Linked DNA regions of Cohaesibacter gelatinilyticus. The main gene of each other region encodes a partner of the protein of the gene in region 2 in a complex. Links are inferred from orthologs where the notes say so. Each region holds a gene or a part of one and is shown on either strand. Other genes may lie near its edges.

Evidence for each region.
Region 1: the proteins of CRO57_RS07585 (region 2) and dnaN are in contact, whole or in part, in a solved structure (PDB 1OK7), measured with the Escherichia coli proteins. The link is inferred for Cohaesibacter gelatinilyticus from one-to-one orthologs.

Annotation. Positions count from the first base shown.
Region 1 is NZ_OBEL01000003.1:351,356-363,390, forward strand. The notes cover bases 5,390-8,221. They hold dnaN (DNA polymerase III subunit beta), read right to left. Parts: upstream 7,449-8,221; coding sequence 6,330-7,448; downstream 5,390-6,329. Other genes in these bases: recF (DNA replication/repair protein RecF), read right to left, coding at 5,390-6,232; dnaA (chromosomal replication initiator protein DnaA), read right to left, coding at 7,633-8,221. Outside these bases: CRO57_RS15505 (slipin family protein), read right to left, coding at 1-743; CRO57_RS15520 (cupin domain-containing protein), read right to left, coding at 1,503-1,928; gyrB (DNA topoisomerase (ATP-hydrolyzing) subunit B), read right to left, coding at 2,000-4,426; CRO57_RS15530 (c-type cytochrome), read right to left, coding at 4,587-4,997; more of recF, read right to left, coding at 4,994-5,389; more of dnaA, read right to left, coding at 8,222-9,111; CRO57_RS15550 (rhodanese-like domain-containing protein), read right to left, coding at 9,289-9,735; rpsT (30S ribosomal protein S20), read right to left, coding at 10,399-10,665; CRO57_RS15565 (enoyl-CoA hydratase), read right to left, coding at 10,983-11,756. UniProt on the Escherichia coli protein: Confers DNA tethering and processivity to DNA polymerases and other proteins. Acts as a clamp, forming a ring around DNA (a reaction catalyzed by the clamp-loading complex) which diffuses in an ATP-independent manner freely and bidirectionally along dsDNA.
Region 2 is NZ_OBEL01000001.1:1,711,017-1,715,224, reverse strand. What follows is about bases 1,381-4,208. They hold CRO57_RS07585 (DNA polymerase IV), read right to left. Parts: upstream 3,562-4,208; coding sequence 2,200-3,561; downstream 1,381-2,199. Other genes in these bases: CRO57_RS07580 (hypothetical protein), read right to left, coding at 3,596-4,208; CRO57_RS07590 (EipB family protein), read left to right, coding at 1,381-2,188. Also shown: CRO57_RS07600 (glycerophosphodiester phosphodiesterase family protein), read right to left, coding at 1-411; CRO57_RS07595 (RidA family protein), read right to left, coding at 537-1,004; more of CRO57_RS07590, read left to right, coding at 1,238-1,380. UniProt on the Escherichia coli protein: Poorly processive, error-prone DNA polymerase involved in translesion repair and untargeted mutagenesis. Copies undamaged DNA at stalled replication forks, which arise in vivo from mismatched or misaligned primer ends.

The DNA.
Region 1 (12,035 bases), on a different replicon or contig from region 2:
AAGGCATATTGAAGCGCACGATAGATCGTGTCCTTGAAATCAGAGACAGTCGACACAGCCTTGACCACGTCAATCAGGCAATAGTCGGCGGAGATATTGACCCGAATTGTCACCCGATCCTTGGTCAGCATTTCCTGACCACTGACATCAATCGGGTTGCGCTGCAAATCTGCAAGCTTGAAGTCAACTGACCGACCATCTCTCCAAAAACCGTGTCGGCCTGTCTGCAATTGTTCTACCAACTCACCGTCAATATAAAGCAATCCAACCTGATTGTTTGGAACATTCAAGAGGATCACCTGATCCAGTTTCTGTTCACGAAAAAGGCGCAACAACCATTTGGCAGGAACCTTCGAGCCGTTGGCAATGTCAAAGCGTGTCTCAGCCCAAGGGCCTGAATCTTGCCAAACAACCAGCTTCTGGTTTGGACCCAAAACCCGAAAGACCGTGCCGTCTCGCTCAATGATGGTGACATCATCAGCACCAGTTTGGAATGTCATCCAATGCTTCTCAGCGACTTCAGGCAGTTTGGCGAACAGGATCTTCTCGTAATCCGAGGTCACCGCAGGGTGGTTCAGATTGTGGCGTTGAATGTCGAGGCTATCATGACGGTTAGGTAAGAGATGTTCGCCGGGCTCGAAGATGCCCAGAATTTCACCTTTATAAAGTGCCAAAACTCGCTCATTTTCATTCACAAGGACACGTTTGCGTCCCATCAAATAATTCAAATATCTGTTCATCATACATACTCCTTCGTCATGCTGGTCAAGTCATGAAACGACAATCCTTTCAATAGATTGGGATTCCCAAAACGGGAATGGACGTTAGACTGATCGCAGAATGAGTGATCAGCCGGATAAGAGGTGGAAAGAAGTCTGAAGACCGATACAGTCGGATGCTGCGGATCGCCGGGAGTGGAGCATGCGGCATGAAATTGCACCATCGATCCAGATCGATTGTGGAGTATCATGCGGCTTACCCGTCACCATTGAGCGGCGGCAAGCAATTGGCCTCTGACGTCACAAGAAAACTTTGAAGTTCCTCAATCGGCCTTCGGCAAACCGGTCTTCAAACCGGATGAAATGAAACACGTTTAAAGCGTGTGGTTGATGGTTAAATCAACAAGTGGAAAAGGATTCGAACCTTCGACCGACAGAACCTGAATCTGTTGCTCTACCCATTGAGCTATCCATGGTGCAAAATGTGGGAATCGAACCCACCCCTTCGGAGAAACACCCCGACGTTCGCCGCGAACTCATTGTGCATCCCGAGCGAGTTGACACATCCATACATAGAAAAGCAGGGCCGACTATGTGGGCGGAGGCGAAAACTCCTGCCGTTGATGCCGTCATCGTCGTGATCGGGAGAGCTGAGATACGCTCATGAGAAAAAAGCTGCAACAGAAAAACCGCAACCATTAGTTAAGTTGATCTTAATGTTGCAAAAACATCACAATCATGGAGGGGGGATTAAGTGCCGGATAGCCTTGGCTTGGAAGCTGTTCAAGCCTTTGGAGACCAGTCACGTGGAGCCATCTCAAACCCCTCAAAGACAAAGCCTGGTGCAACTGTGCAGCTGACAAGTGTCCAAATGCCAAGGCTTTGTGCAGATTGCCAATCACCTTTGGGAACAATGACTTGCGGGCGTTCATTGGCGATTATATCGGAACCGAGAACATGATGTGTCATGCTTTTCCCATCAGAGGAAAGGCAAAGCTCAAGAGGTGACCCTGCATGCCAGAACCAAATTTCCGTGGCATCAACTTTGTGCCAGTGGGATCGATCACCTTTTTCCAACAGGTAATAGATGGCGGTTGAATAACCACGCCCTTGCGGTCCGTCATGATCGCGAAAGGTTTCGACATAATAGCCGCCTTCGGGGTGTGGTTGCATGTTCAATGCTGTAATAATTTCTTCGGCACTGGTCATGAGAGATTCAATATGGTTTGCGGAAAATCTGGAAATGAAAAAGGCCAGATTTGCATCTGGCCCAATTCCCGTTAGATATCGAGGTTTGCCACATTCAAGGCATTGTCCTGAATGAAAGCCCGGCGCGGTTCAACGTCGTCGCCCATCAGCTTGGCGAAAATATCATCCGCGTCATCCGCTTCCTGAACCTTGACTTGCAACAGAGTGCGCACTTCCGGATCCAGCGTGGTTTCCCAAAGTTGCTCGGCATTCATCTCGCCCAGCCCCTTGTAGCGCTGCATGGAAATACCCTTGCGACCCAAGGCATAAACCTCATTGAGCAAGGAAATTGGTCCGTGAATTGAATATTCCTTCTCACGGCGGCGCATCAATGTGCCTTCTCCAAAGCTTCCCGAAAGATCGGCAGCCAGCTGATTCAGCTTGATGGCATCGGCAGATTGCAACAGGGCAGGATCCAGAATGGCAACTTCACGCACACCACGCACTTCGCGCTCGAACAAATAACCGCCATCATCCTGAATGCTTCCGGACCAACCGCGCTCTGTCTCTTCCGCTACCCAATCAAGACGCTGAGCAACTTCATTAAGGGCAATATTCTGCTTGGCTGCATCGTCAGTCAATGTTGGGTCTAGCAGTCCGGAAATGGCAGCTTGTTCAACGACGCTGCGATTATAACGCGAATGCAGACCATCCAGAATGGAGCCGAAATTGCGGGCTTCATCCAGCAAACCACGCAAATCAGGACCAGCACGTTCAACGCCAACACCAGAAATCAGAACGGCCTCATCAAGACCGGCATCGATCAGATAATCCTGAAAGGCGCGCTCATCCTTCAGATATTGTTCGGACTGCCCACGCTTGACCTTGTAGAGCGGAGGCTGAGCAATATAAAGATGGCCGGCCTCTACCAGCTCCGGCATTTGACGGAAGAAGAAGGTCAGCAACAGGGTACGGATATGAGCGCCATCTACGTCAGCATCCGTCATGATGATGATTTTGTGATAGCGCAGTTTTTCCTGCTTGAATTCTTCCTTGCCAATACCAGTACCAAGAGCGGTAATCAGCGTACCGATCTCTTGCGAAGACAGCATCTTGTCAAAGCGTGCACGCTCGACATTGAGAATTTTACCACGAAGCGGCAGGATTGCCTGATTGGAGCGAGAGCGTCCCTGTTTTGCAGAGCCACCAGCGGAATCACCCTCCACCAGGAACAATTCTGATTTGGCAGGATCGCGTTCCTGACAATCGGCCAGCTTCCCGGGAAGGGAAGCGATATCCAACGCACCCTTCCGGCGGGTTAATTCACGCGCTTTACGGGCCGCATCACGAGCGGCGGCGGCTTCCACCACCTTGGAGACAATCATCTTGCCTTCAGATGGATTCTCTTCCAGCCACTCCTTCAAGGCAGCATTGATCAAATTCTCGACAACCGGACGAACTTCACTCGAGACCAGTTTATCCTTGGTCTGAGAGGAGAATTTCGGGTCAGGTACTTTAACGGACAGCACACAAGTCAGGCCTTCACGGCAATCATCACCGGTCGGATTGACCTTCTCACGTTTCAAAAGACCCGAGCTTTCTGCATAACCGGTGATCTGACGGGTCAGAGCGGCACGGAAACCGGCCAAGTGGGTGCCGCCATCACGCTGCGGAATGTTGTTGGTAAAGCACAGCACATTTTCATGATAGCTGTCATTCCACCAAAGTGCGGCTTCTACGGTGATGCCGTCTTTCTCAGCTGTCACAGACAGGGGTGCTTCAATCAAAGGTTTCTTGGCACGATCAAGCCAGGTCACAAAAGCTTCCAGACCGCCCTCGTAATACATTTCCTCGACGACAGGGTCTGTACTGCGATTGTCGGTCAGCAGGATACGTGCGCCGGAATTGAGGAAGGCCAGTTCGCGCAGGCGATGCTCAAGGGTTGCGAATTTGAACTCGATATGAGTGAAGGTCTCATCGCTTGGATAGAAGGTAACTTCCGTCCCCTTCTTGCCATTTGCAGGGCCGACAACCTTCAATGGGCTGACAGCTTCACCATGAGAAAACTCGATCTCATGCTCCTGATCGTTGCGCCAGATACGCAAGATGAGCTTGGTTGAGAGAGCATTCACCACCGAGACGCCTACGCCATGCAGACCACCGGAAACCTTGTAGCTGTTGGAGTCGAACTTGCCGCCAGCATGAAGCTGGGTCATGATCACTTCCGCAGCGGAAATTCCCTCTTCCGGATGCAGGTCAGTCGGAATACCACGACCGTTATCGGTTACGGTCACGGAACCGTCAGCATTGAGTGTAACAGTCACCAGATCGGCATGACCAGCCAAGGCCTCATCGATGGCATTGTCCACCACTTCATAGACCATGTGATGCAGGCCAGAGCCGTCATCAGTATCGCCAATATACATGCCGGGGCGCTTGCGCACCGCATCCAGGCCTTTGAGAACTTTAATGGAGTCTGCGCCATATTCAGCGCCGGAATTCTGTTCAGTCTCGCTCATGCGAATCAGTCATCCTCGGATAAAGGGGTAACCCTTCACTTATACGTGGTTTCGCGTCTCGATCAACCAATGGGAGGCTGTGAAATCAACCCTTTGCGGGCAATTGTGGAGAGAGAAGCCCCAAAGCCATATTTGCGAGCATTTTATTGCACAATAGAGTTTATTTTATGCCTGCTTTTCGCTGCAAATACCGAATATAGGCTGTGATCATGGCCAGATCAGTCTGGCTGATTCCCTCAATTGCCGGCATGTCGCCATAATCCCAATGATGCGCTGTGACACCTTGCAAGGCAGCAAGCGCAAAAGCCTGATCGCTATGGTGGGATGGCCTGTATATCTCGTGCACCAAGGGCGGGCCGAAACTTGAGCCACGCGCTTCAATGCCATGGCATTGAATACAGGCACCGTTATAGAGACGCAGGCCGTCTGATCGGATTTTATCAGTATCCAGCGAAAAGGCATTGCCATGCAAAGGACCGTCATTTTCGCCTTCTTTTCCAGATTGAAGAGCCAGCAGTGCCGCAATGACAATGAGTATAGCAAACATCATCAATTTTTGCGGCTTCATCATCTGTCGCCTTCCTCGCTCAAAACTGGTGTCAGTTGGCCATTGTCGACAATGAAACGCTGAGCGCGTTCTCCCAACGGGGCAAATACAGGATCATCGGTACCTGTCACCCAGGCCTGACAACCAAGACGGTCGAGAATATCGAAGAGTGCCAGCCGCCGCGTTTCATCCAGATGGGCGGCAACTTCGTCCAGCAGAACAATCGGGCTTTTCTGATTGCGTTTGGCCACTAGATGCGCATGGGCCAAAACGATACCCAGCAACAAAGCTTTTTGCTCGCCGGTCGAGCATTTGGCCGCCGGCATCTCTTTGCCAACATGATTGACCGCAAGGTCCGAGCGGTGAGGACCTTCCAGGGTACGCCCCGCAGCACGGTCCCGTCCACGCATCTGCACCAATTGTTCGCGATAGGTTTCCTCGCATTCAATGGCCGGCATGAGAAAGGCTTTTTCTTCCAAATTGCCATTCAGGCCAACTTGCGCCATGGGAAAAGCGGTCTCAGCACTGTGTAAATGAGAAATGGACTGAATGAGCAGACTTACCAGTTCCGAACGTGCTGTTGCAATGGCGACACCAAATTCTGCCATTTGTGCTTCGATGCCCTCAAGCCAGACAGTCTCATGCGGAGCTTCATCCAATAGCCGATTGCGTTGGCGCATGGCTTTCTCAAATGCATTGACCCGGCTGCCATGACTTTTGTCGATGGCAAGAACCATCCGATCCAGCCATTTGCGTCTTTCCGATGCCGGACCCGTGAACAAGCTGTCCATCATGGGCGTGAGCCAGAGAATGCTGACATGATCACCAAGGCGTTCGCTGGATTTGATATTGGCACCATTGACACGAATGCGGCGTTGCAAATCCCCATTGGGACCGGGTTGCAGGCCAGCACCAAGCTTGGTTTCGCCATAATCGCCATGAAGCTCCGACGCCATTGCCCAGCTTCCCGGACCATTTTCGCGCGCAATATCTGGATAGCTGACTCTGCGCAGACCGCGCCCCGGGGACAGAAAAGAAATGGCTTCCAGCAAGTTGGTCTTGCCCGAACCATTGGCACCACTCAGCACCACGTGAGCATCTCGCAACCTAAGTGACAGAGAGGAATAATTGCGAAAGTCGCTTAGCTGAATGGACGAAATCCATACATGCTCAATCTCGTCAGCAGAATAGACCTCATCGGTCAGTATGGGATCCTGCATCTGGTTGTTGCGATCTTGCATGAAGGTCAAAGAATCCATCAGTCCTGCTGAGGCTTGAAGCCACTCAGGAATCAAAAAAGGGGCATTCACTGCCCCTTTGTATCATTGCGCATGATGAACGCAAATTCAAACCATCCTATACGCGCATCGGCATCAGAACATAAAGGGTGCCGATGCTACCCTCATCCTGAATGAGAGTAGGGGATCCGGAATCAGCCAGAGAGAATTGAGCGCTATCACTTTCCAGTTGATTGGTAATGTCGAGCAAATAACGGGCATTGAAGCCGATTTCCATGGCGTCAGAGCCATAATCAACCGCCAATTCGTCTGTTGCAGTGCCGGATTCAGGATTGGAAACGCTCAGAACCAGGCGGCCTTGTTCGAGTGAGAGCTTGACGGCGCGACCACGTTCGTTGGAAACAGTCGACACGCGATCCACGGCTTGTGCGAACAGGCTGTTCTCGACGCGCAAGATCTTGTCATTGCCTTTTGGAATGACGCGCTCGTAATCAGGAAATGTGCCATCAATCAGTTTGGATGTCAGAACAACGGAGCCTATTTTCAGTCGAATTTTGGCCTCGGAGAGTTCCACGGCAAGATCCGCATCCGGATCTTCGATCAGTTTCTGAATTTCGGAAACTGTTTTGCGAGGGATGATAATGCCTGGCATGCCAGCAGAACCATTTGGAGCGCTTAGTTGAGCTTGTGCCAAACGGTGACCGTCGGTGGCAACTGCACGCAACAATGTCTCGCCATCGACATCCAGAGTATGCACATAAATCCCGTTCAGATAGTAACGGGTCTCTTCGGTAGAGATGGCAAACTGGGTATGGTCGATCAGTTTTTTGATATCTCGTGCCGGGATGGCAAAGGTATGGCTGAATTCACCAGCAGTAATGTCTGGGAAATCGGCAATTGGCAGGACCGGCAAGGTGAAATGTGAGCGACCAGCGTCAATTGACAGGCTGGATTGATCTTCACTGAGGGTCAAAGTCACCTGAGTGCCGTCGGGCAGTTTTTTGACGATGTCATGCAGCATATGAGCCGGAACAGTCGTTGCACCCGGTGCTTCCACCATGGCAGGAGCGGTTTCCAGCACTTCCAGATCCAGATCGGTGGCCTTGAAAACCAGTTCTCCACCTTCGGCTTTCAACAAGACATTTGAGAGAATGGGGATGGTATTGCGACGTTCAACAACACGATGGACATGGTTTAGCGACTTCAAAAGGTCCGCCCGTTCGAGAGTGACTTTCATATCCCTCACTTCCCTTTTCTTTTCCAAACTCAATACAGCCCCGCAATGGGGACCGAAACTTTGACGTGTTGTGACCCATATAGCAAGGGGATTGCACCAAAAATGGTGCAATCCCCTTCTATTTCACAGCTTATCAGCAACATTCTTAACCGTGCCGTCACGGCAAGGAATGCCAGAACATTTCCTATTCGGAAATGATACGCTTCAGCATCTCGATTTCTTGTGCCAGCGTGGTATCAGACGACGACAATTCCTCGATCTTGCGTACTGCATGCAACACGGTGGTATGGTCGCGACCGCCAAACCGACGCCCGATCTCGGGTAGAGAGCGAGGGGTCAGCATTTTGGACAAATACATTGCGATTTGACGTGGGCGCACGATAGTGCGGGTTCTGCGGGATGAAAGCAGATCCGAACGGGATACGTTGTAATGCTTGGAGACAACACGCTGGATGTCTTCGATGCGAATACGACGTGGCTCCTTGGAGCGGATCAGATCTTTCAGGGCCTGCTCGGCCATTTCGATGGTGATCGGAGCACCAGTCAACTGATTATGAGCCATCAGGCGGTTGAAGGCACCATCCAGATCACGGCCATTGGAGCGAATGATACCTGCAACATGATCCAGTACGACATCTGGAATAGCCAGATTTGGATCACGGCGGGATGCCTGCAGAGCACGGTCGGAGAGAATGGAACGGCGAAGTTCCTTCTCCAAAGGCTGCAATTCGCTGACCAGACCACCGGCAAGACGAGACCGTACGCGCTCATCCAGACTTTCCAGTTCAACCGGTGGGCGATCCGCAGCCACAACAACCTGACGTGCACCATCAATGAGGCTGTTCAGCGTGTGACAGAATTCCTGCTGAATGCTCTTGCCTTGCAGGAATTGCAGATCATCAATCAGCAAAATATCGATGTCGCGCAAAGTATCCTTGAAATCCAGTGCAGACTGGCTTTTCAGAGCCTGCACAAAGGAATACATGAAGCGCTCGGCGGTCAGGTAAAGGACCTTTGCGCCAGGATTGGAACGCTTTGCTTCCCAGGCAATAGCTTGCAGCAAATGGGTTTTACCCAAGCCAACAGAGGCATGCAGGAAGAGAGGGTTGAAAGAAACCGGCTGACCTGGTTGAGCCAGAGCCACTTGCTTGGCCGCTGCATGGGCCAGAGTGTTGGATTGACCAACGACAAAGGTCTCGAACGTCAAGCGTGGATCAAGTGGAGATCCGCCAAGTTGATCATTTTCGCTAGCCTGTGCACCGGCAAGTCCGGCTGCTCCAGCCATACCACCAACCGCTGCATTGCCTGCGGGATTAGGGGCTGCTGTCTTGGTCGGGGCTGGTTTTGGTCGCACCGCACCGCGGACATAAAGATCAATGCGTCGCACATGCTCACACTCTTCACGCCAAAGCGCCATCAAGCGCTCACCATAATGCGATTGAATCCATGATTTGAGGAACCGGGTCGAGACTGACAGGATGACGAGGCCATTTTGCTCGCCTTCCAATTCCACGCTGGCGAACCAGCTGGAAAATACATCTTCACCAAGTTCTGTACGCAACCGTGATTTAACACGATCCCATTCTTCTTTGCCAACTTTCACTGAAGGCTCCTCTTTTGGGGAGTCAGCCTCCTGAAAAGCTTGATGAGCTGCCGCACCCATCTCCATTTCCGCGTTTCCCTTTGTGGCCGTTTGCTGCATAATCGTTTTCTTTTCGTGTGCTAGCCGCTTCAACAGCTCGTTTGTTTCTCAGCCAGAGGTCCCGTTTATCAGTGGGTAAGTCTGACCAGACTGTGTGTCTTATCCTATGCCGCGCAATTCGGCAATTCGGAATCTTCATCAAAATTGTCGCCAGGGCAGGTCATCTTTTTTCCATCCCGAAACCGTCGCCCGATGCCCCCCGGCATCAAGATCACCCTCAAAACCACCAGCAACATTGTAGCATGGCCCGGACCAGTCCTTTGTCATGACGATGGCAGCATTCCGGCTTCTGACCCCGGAGCGACATAGAAACAACAAAGGCGCCTGTTGGTCAGCACCATGTTCGGATAGCATTTCCAGCAGCCGCTCCCCAAAATCGGCATGAACCTGCATGGCAGGATAGGAAAGCCATTCCAATTGCAAAACAGATTTGCCAAGTCCCGTCAGATCAGGAACCCCGACAAAGCTCCATTCAGCATGAGTTCGGACATCAATGAGAACCGCCTTATTGTTATGCTCCAATATCTGCCAGGCCTCCTGAGTACAGATATCACCTGCATAACAATCAAAACCGGTATTTGACATATAAACCCTCACAACAGGCGACTGGCACCGTTGTTTGTAACTGTTAGAACGCCGTTTTGCTATGAGCAGGACAGAAAACCGGAAGGCGTCTGTCGTCAAATACTGCCTGTCTTGATGTAAGACAAAGATTTCGACCTGCTGCTCACAGGTGATGTCCAGAAAATACTAGCCGAACTCATACGAAATCCACAAGAAATACTGAGCCTGTTTTCGTTCGTAACGTTTAAGACTTGCTACGTGACGTTGCTCTCTAACCTTGTATTTACAGTAGTTTGACAATACACAGCCTTCTCATTCCACGCAACAGACTCACAACCAGATTCTTTGCTTTGAGAAGGGATCAAAAAGTTTAAAACTTTTTTAACCAATCTCTTGACCAGACCTAACATGTTGCGACTCAAAGCAATCCCGGAAGCCCTCGTCTGCGCAATTGACAAGACTCTCACCGCATATTTTTTTTTTGCCGTACCATATTGACCTTGTAAGAATCGATCAGCAAGAATCGCATCTTTAGTGAAATTCAAACAAGTGTTTGATATATATGGTTATTTTATATTAGGCAAAAATCCGGATACCAAATGATCCAATTCAGGGCTGAGAAGGCATATCATGAAAAAAGCCCGGCCAATCTGGTCCGGGCTTTTTGAAAGCAATACCTGCTGCTTATGCAGAAAGCGCTTTGATGCGCTTGGACAGGCGAGAGACTTTGCGAGATGCGGTGTTTTTATGGAACACACCCTTGGAAACAGCGCGCATCAGTTCAGACTGAGCAATACGCAGTGCTTCGCTGGCAGCAGCCTGATCGGCAGCGGCGATTGCTTCTTCTACCTTGCGCAGGCAACCACGTACACGAGTGCGGCGGGCCTTGTTGATGGCAGTTTTGCGGGCAATTTTACGGGTAGCCTTTTTGGCTGAAGTGGTATTGGCCATTGGAGCCTGTTCCTTTTCTTTGCCGCTGCATCGCAACAGCGCAATCTTCGATTGGGCCAGAAGGACGAGCAGTTACCTCACAAAGGACTTATCTATGAAGGGCCTTTGCTGGTCTCAAACAAAGTCGAATAGAATTCGACAACAAAAGGCGGCACATGGAGGCCGCCATCAGGCCGTGCTTATAGTGTAGTGCTTTATAACCGTCAACTGATTTATATTCCGATCAAAGCGACATTGTGCTCTGTTGAAATAACAAAAGGCGCGAGAAGCCTCCCGCGCCTTTGCAATTGTCTTTCAACGGAAATCCGTCAATGGAGTTACTTGTTCTTGAATTGTGGTTTGCGCTTGTCGACGAAAGCGGCCATGCCTTCGCTCTGATCTTCGGTTGCAAACATGGAATGGAACAGGCGACGCTCAAATTTCAGGCCTTCATTGAGCGTGGTCTCATAAGAGCGATTGACGCTTTCCTTGGTCATCATGACGATTGGCAGGGAGAAATCGGCAATCTTCTGCGCGGTTTTGACGGCTTCCTCCACCAGATCACCTGCTGGAACGATGCGTGATACCAAACCGCAGCGCTCGGCTTCCTCTGCATCCATCATGCGACCGGTCAGGCACATATCCATGGCTTTGGATTTGCCGACGAAACGGGTCAGGCGCTGGGAACCACCGGCACCTGGCATGACGCCGAGAGTGATTTCCGGCTGACCGAATTTTGCGTTGTCACCGGCAAGAATGAAATCACACATCATGGCCAGCTCGCAGCCACCTCCGAGTGCATAACCGGCAACAGCGGCGATGATGGGCTTGCGGTTTTGTGCAACACGATCCCAAGGCGTGATGAAATCACCCAGATAGGCATCCATATAGCTCATGGAGGACATTTCTTTGATATCGGCGCCTGCGGCGAAGGCTTTTTCAGATCCGGTAATGACAACAGCACCAATCTTCTCGTCTTTCTCATACCCGTCCAAAGCTTCTGATACTTCGGCAATCAGGTCCGAGCAAAGCGCATTCAGTGCTTTGGGGCGGTTAAGAGTGATCAGGCCAACGCCATTGCGGGTCTCTGTCAAAATATGTTCGTAAGCCATCAAGTCCTCCTGAAGTGGCAGCAAAGTGGCAATCATGCAAAATCCGGACGGCAAATCATAAGATCTGCCCAATTGGTTGGTTGATGCTATGGCTAGCGTGTTCAGCCAAAGGGTGCAAGTTCGCTTTCTGTCTCACATGGCGTGTCACGGATTAGAGCTCGGACTACCTCTGCAGTCCCTTCAATTGCTATCTTGTTTCAAAAAAGCTGCCCTACTTTGCCTCATGGGCCAGAAGCTTTCAACGACATATTACGTAAACTGTTGGTTCTTGGCTAAAGG
Region 2 (4,208 bases):
CCTAGAATAGTCTTGCAGGCAAGTGGCGACCACTTCTTCCAGTTTGGTGGTCTGGATTTGGGGGGCTTTCAGCTCAATCACCACGGGTACCTTGCCATCAATCAGTGCAAGAATTTCGGGCAGATTCTGAATTGGGTCTGCACTATGCTTCAGCTGAAGGCATCGCATCTGATCCATGGTTTTTTCAACGGTTTTACCAGATGAGGTAGTGAGACGATCCAGATCATGATCGTGGAAAACCACTGCGTGACCATCTTTTGTCAGCTGTACGTCCAGCTCGATTGAATAGTTTTTATCGATTGCCGCTTGAAAAGCAGTCGCGGTGTTTTCCTCGACATTTCGTGATATGTCATGCAGACCGCGATGGGCAATTGGTCGTTCTGTAAGCCAGGGAAAGGATTTTACAGACATAGGTAAATCTCCTGGCTCTTCATTCTCAGACTTGTCCTTTTTACAATTGCGTCAGTTGACAAAAGATACTGAAAACCGTCTCCATATATCTGCTGATGTTGGGAGACGGCAACTTCAATTTATGCTTAGTCCGCCAATTCTACGATGGCGTCGATTTCTACGGCTACACCGAATGGAAGTGCTGCAGCAGAGACAGCAGAGCGGGCGTGGCGGCCTTTTTCGCCAAAAACATCTACCATCAGATTGGAAGCCCCATTGATGACTGCTGGTTGATCACCAAAATCTGCGGTAGAATTGACAAAGCCACCCAGCTTTACAATTCGTGCAATTTTTTCCAAATCACCGGTCGCTGCCTTCATTTGGGCAATCAGATTGATTGCACACAGGCGTGCTGCTTCAGAGCCTTCATCGGCTGTGAAATCTTCACCCAATTTACCTTTGAACTGGATACCCTCGGCAGTCATTGGCAACTGGCCTGAAATATACAGCTGATTCCCGGTCTTTAGAAAAGGAACATAGTTGGCCGCAGGGGCCGCTGCTTCTGGCAGGGTGATACCAAGCTCGGCAAGCTTTGCTTCGATCTGTGCAGTCATGGATATTTCCTGTAAACTCGGTCCAGTTCGGTATTTTGGACAGATTGAGAATTAGACTTTCTTTTTACGGTAAGCATCTAGCCTTTGCTAGATGAAAAAGTATCTTGGAAGCGCACGTCTTACACAGAAATTTACTGTTTGCTCTCGTGCATCTCGGGACGTTGCATCCTTGTTCGGTTTTCAGATTTATTTTGCTATCTGATTATGCCACAACAGGAGCCTGTTGAGGAGGAATGGATATCGAAATGCCGTTTGCCAGGATATTGCACTCAGTCATGGTGTTGGTTGCCGCGCTTGGCGTGAATGTGGCCGATGTTGGTTTATTGTCGGCACAGGATAAACCGACCGAAACCACCCGATTTTCCTCCGAGATGGTGCAAATCAAAGATGACAGGCCTCGTAAGCCCTTGGCATCATTTCGTGCGGTTTATGACATCAATCTGGCTCCTGGCGCAAACAAGGCTGGCCTTTCTGCTCTGGATGGGCGGATGGTATATGAACTGAATGGCTCAGTTTGTGATGGATTTGCACTTACCCATCGTTTTGTGACACGCGTTGATCTGAGTGAAGGGCAGACGAGCCTTACGGATTTGCGCTCTGCCAGTTTTGAAAATCCTGTTGATCGCTCCTTCCAGTTCATTACGCGCACACTTATTGATCAGGAGTTGAGCCAGACCTCACGGGGCCTGGCGGTGCATGACAAGGAATTTACCTATGTAGCCCTGAGTGAACCGGAAGAAGATACGCTGGAGCTTCCAAAAGATGTTCTGTATCCGGTTGAGTTTACCGATGCTTTGCTGAAAGCTGCTGTTGCCGGAAATCGTTTTTTCGAGGCAACCATATATGACGGTACCGATACCGGAGATCTGGTGTTTGAAATAACGGCGGTGATTGGAGTTGCCAAGAGTAGTGGTGAATTGTCCAATATTTATAAGGAACTGGATGGCTTACGTCATTGGCCTGTTACCATCGCTTATTTTGAAACTGGCAAGGACGAGGATGATATGGCTCCGATTTATGAAATTTCCATGGAACTCTATGAGAATGGTGTGAGTGGCGAAGTCAAAATTGACTATCCGGATTTTTCATTGGTCGGGACATTGTCCGAGCTGAAAATTCTTTCAACTTCATCTTGCGATCCCAATGATGTGAAACGCACTCCTAACTCAAATGGCAACGGTTAGTTGCCAATGAGTCAGCCAATTCCGCTGTCTTCATCCGGTTTTTGAGCTGAATGAATTTCATCATTTCTTGTTCCAGATTTTTCCGTTGGATCCAACTTTCCTTTCAATGTCAGCCCCAGTTCCACGGTTCTTGCTCCGAATTTCTCACTGAGTTTGTCCATGGCCAGCTCGGCCTGCGCACGCTTGGTTGCTCCCTGATCTACCAAATCGGGTGGATCTGATAAATCTGAATCACATAATTCAGCAATTCCAATACCAATCAGGCGGTATTTCGTTTGGCCGCTCAGTTCCTTGAGCAGCATGTCTTTTCCGACAGAGTAGATTTTGTCAGCAAGTTTCGTTGGATCCATCAAGGAACGGCTGCGGGTGACGCTTTTGAAATTTGAAGATTTCAGTTTCAATGTGATGGTGCGACCTGCCAGGCCCGCCTTTTTGGCGCGGTAAGCGGTGGTCTCCGCCAGACGCCTTAGAATTGGGAGCAGATCGTCGGCAGAACATAAATCGCGATTGAAGGTGGTTTCGGAACTGATGCTTTTGGCACCTTGCGAAGGGGTGACGGAGCGAGAATCATTTCCTTTTGCCAATTTGGCCAACCTCAGTCCAAAGGTGCCATACCGTTTGGCAAGATTGGTTTCATCTGCAGTTTGTAGCTGACCGATGGTGTGATAGCCGTCTTGTGCAAGCTTCTTTTGAGAGACAGCACCAACGCCCCAGATTAGCGAGATCGGTTTGTCTTGTAAAAAGGAGTGTGTCTCTTCCTTGCCAATGATTGAATAGCCTCTAGGTTTTTCCAGATCTGAAGCGATTTTTGCTAAAAATTTGTTATGGCTCAGCCCTACGGAGACCGTGATGCCGATCTCATCTTCAATGCGTTTGGCGAACTGGGCGAGGGTCAGGGCGGGGTAGGCGTGATGCAGAAGATTGGTTCCTGTTAAATCCAGAAAGGCTTCATCAATGGAGAGCGGTTCGACCAGTGGAGTGAGTTCCTGCATCATGTTTCGGATTTGCTTGCCGACACTGCTATATTTTTTCATGTTTGGTCGTACGATCACGGCGTCCGGGCATAGTTTTTTTGCTTGGAACATGGGCATAGCCGAACGAACGCCGTTGATGCGGGCAATATAGCAACATGTAGCCACGACACCTCGTTGTGCGCCGCCAATAATGACGGCTTTGTCCTGTAGTTCAGGGTTGTCACGTTTTTCAATGGTTGCGTAGAAAGAGTCGCAATCGATATGAGCGATAGAAAGCTGTCTCAATTCTGTATGGGAAAGGCAACGAGGAGAGCCGCAATTGGGGCAACGCTGCACAGAGCCGGTGCCGTCATTCAGGCAGTCTCTACAAAGATAGAAACGCTTCGGTTGCTTGTCCATGCGTGCTTGTTCCATCGTTCGGATAAAGGGAGCGCTAGCTGATATAGCCTTCAATATAGTGCTGAACAAGCAACCAGTCACGACATAGTAGCGCTGTGCCGGTGACCGGACTTCGAGATGCAATACTGGCGAAGCGGGCATCTGCGATGAAATGGAGGCAGATTGGAGCGAGGGAAAGATCAAGCGCACTGCTGATATGGCTCGCGCTATCGTCCAGAAAGAATGCGGGTGCCTTCTGATGTTCCATCAGTTGAGCAATTTTCGGACCCTTTGAACCTTGATTGGTCAATAATGGTGCCACAAGTCCTAGTTGGGCCAGACGTTCTCGACGTTGATCTGCGAGATGTTCGGGAAAATTCGTAAGGAGGAGCAGGTTGCACTTTTTTTGCAGAGAAGAGAGTATTGATATGGAGTTTTCAACGGCTTCCTGATAATGAGATAATTCAATAAAAAGATTGTTTATCATATTCTTGATGGAGTTATTTGATAAATTACTTCCAGTTTTTCTATGATAGATATTGCCGTTTAGACTGTATGAGCTGGCTTTGAGTGCATAGTCATGACGTGCAAGGAATACTTCAAAATGCCGAATGAAATGCAGGATCACTTCGTCCACGTCACAGATGATCAGCGGGCGCTCGGGATCA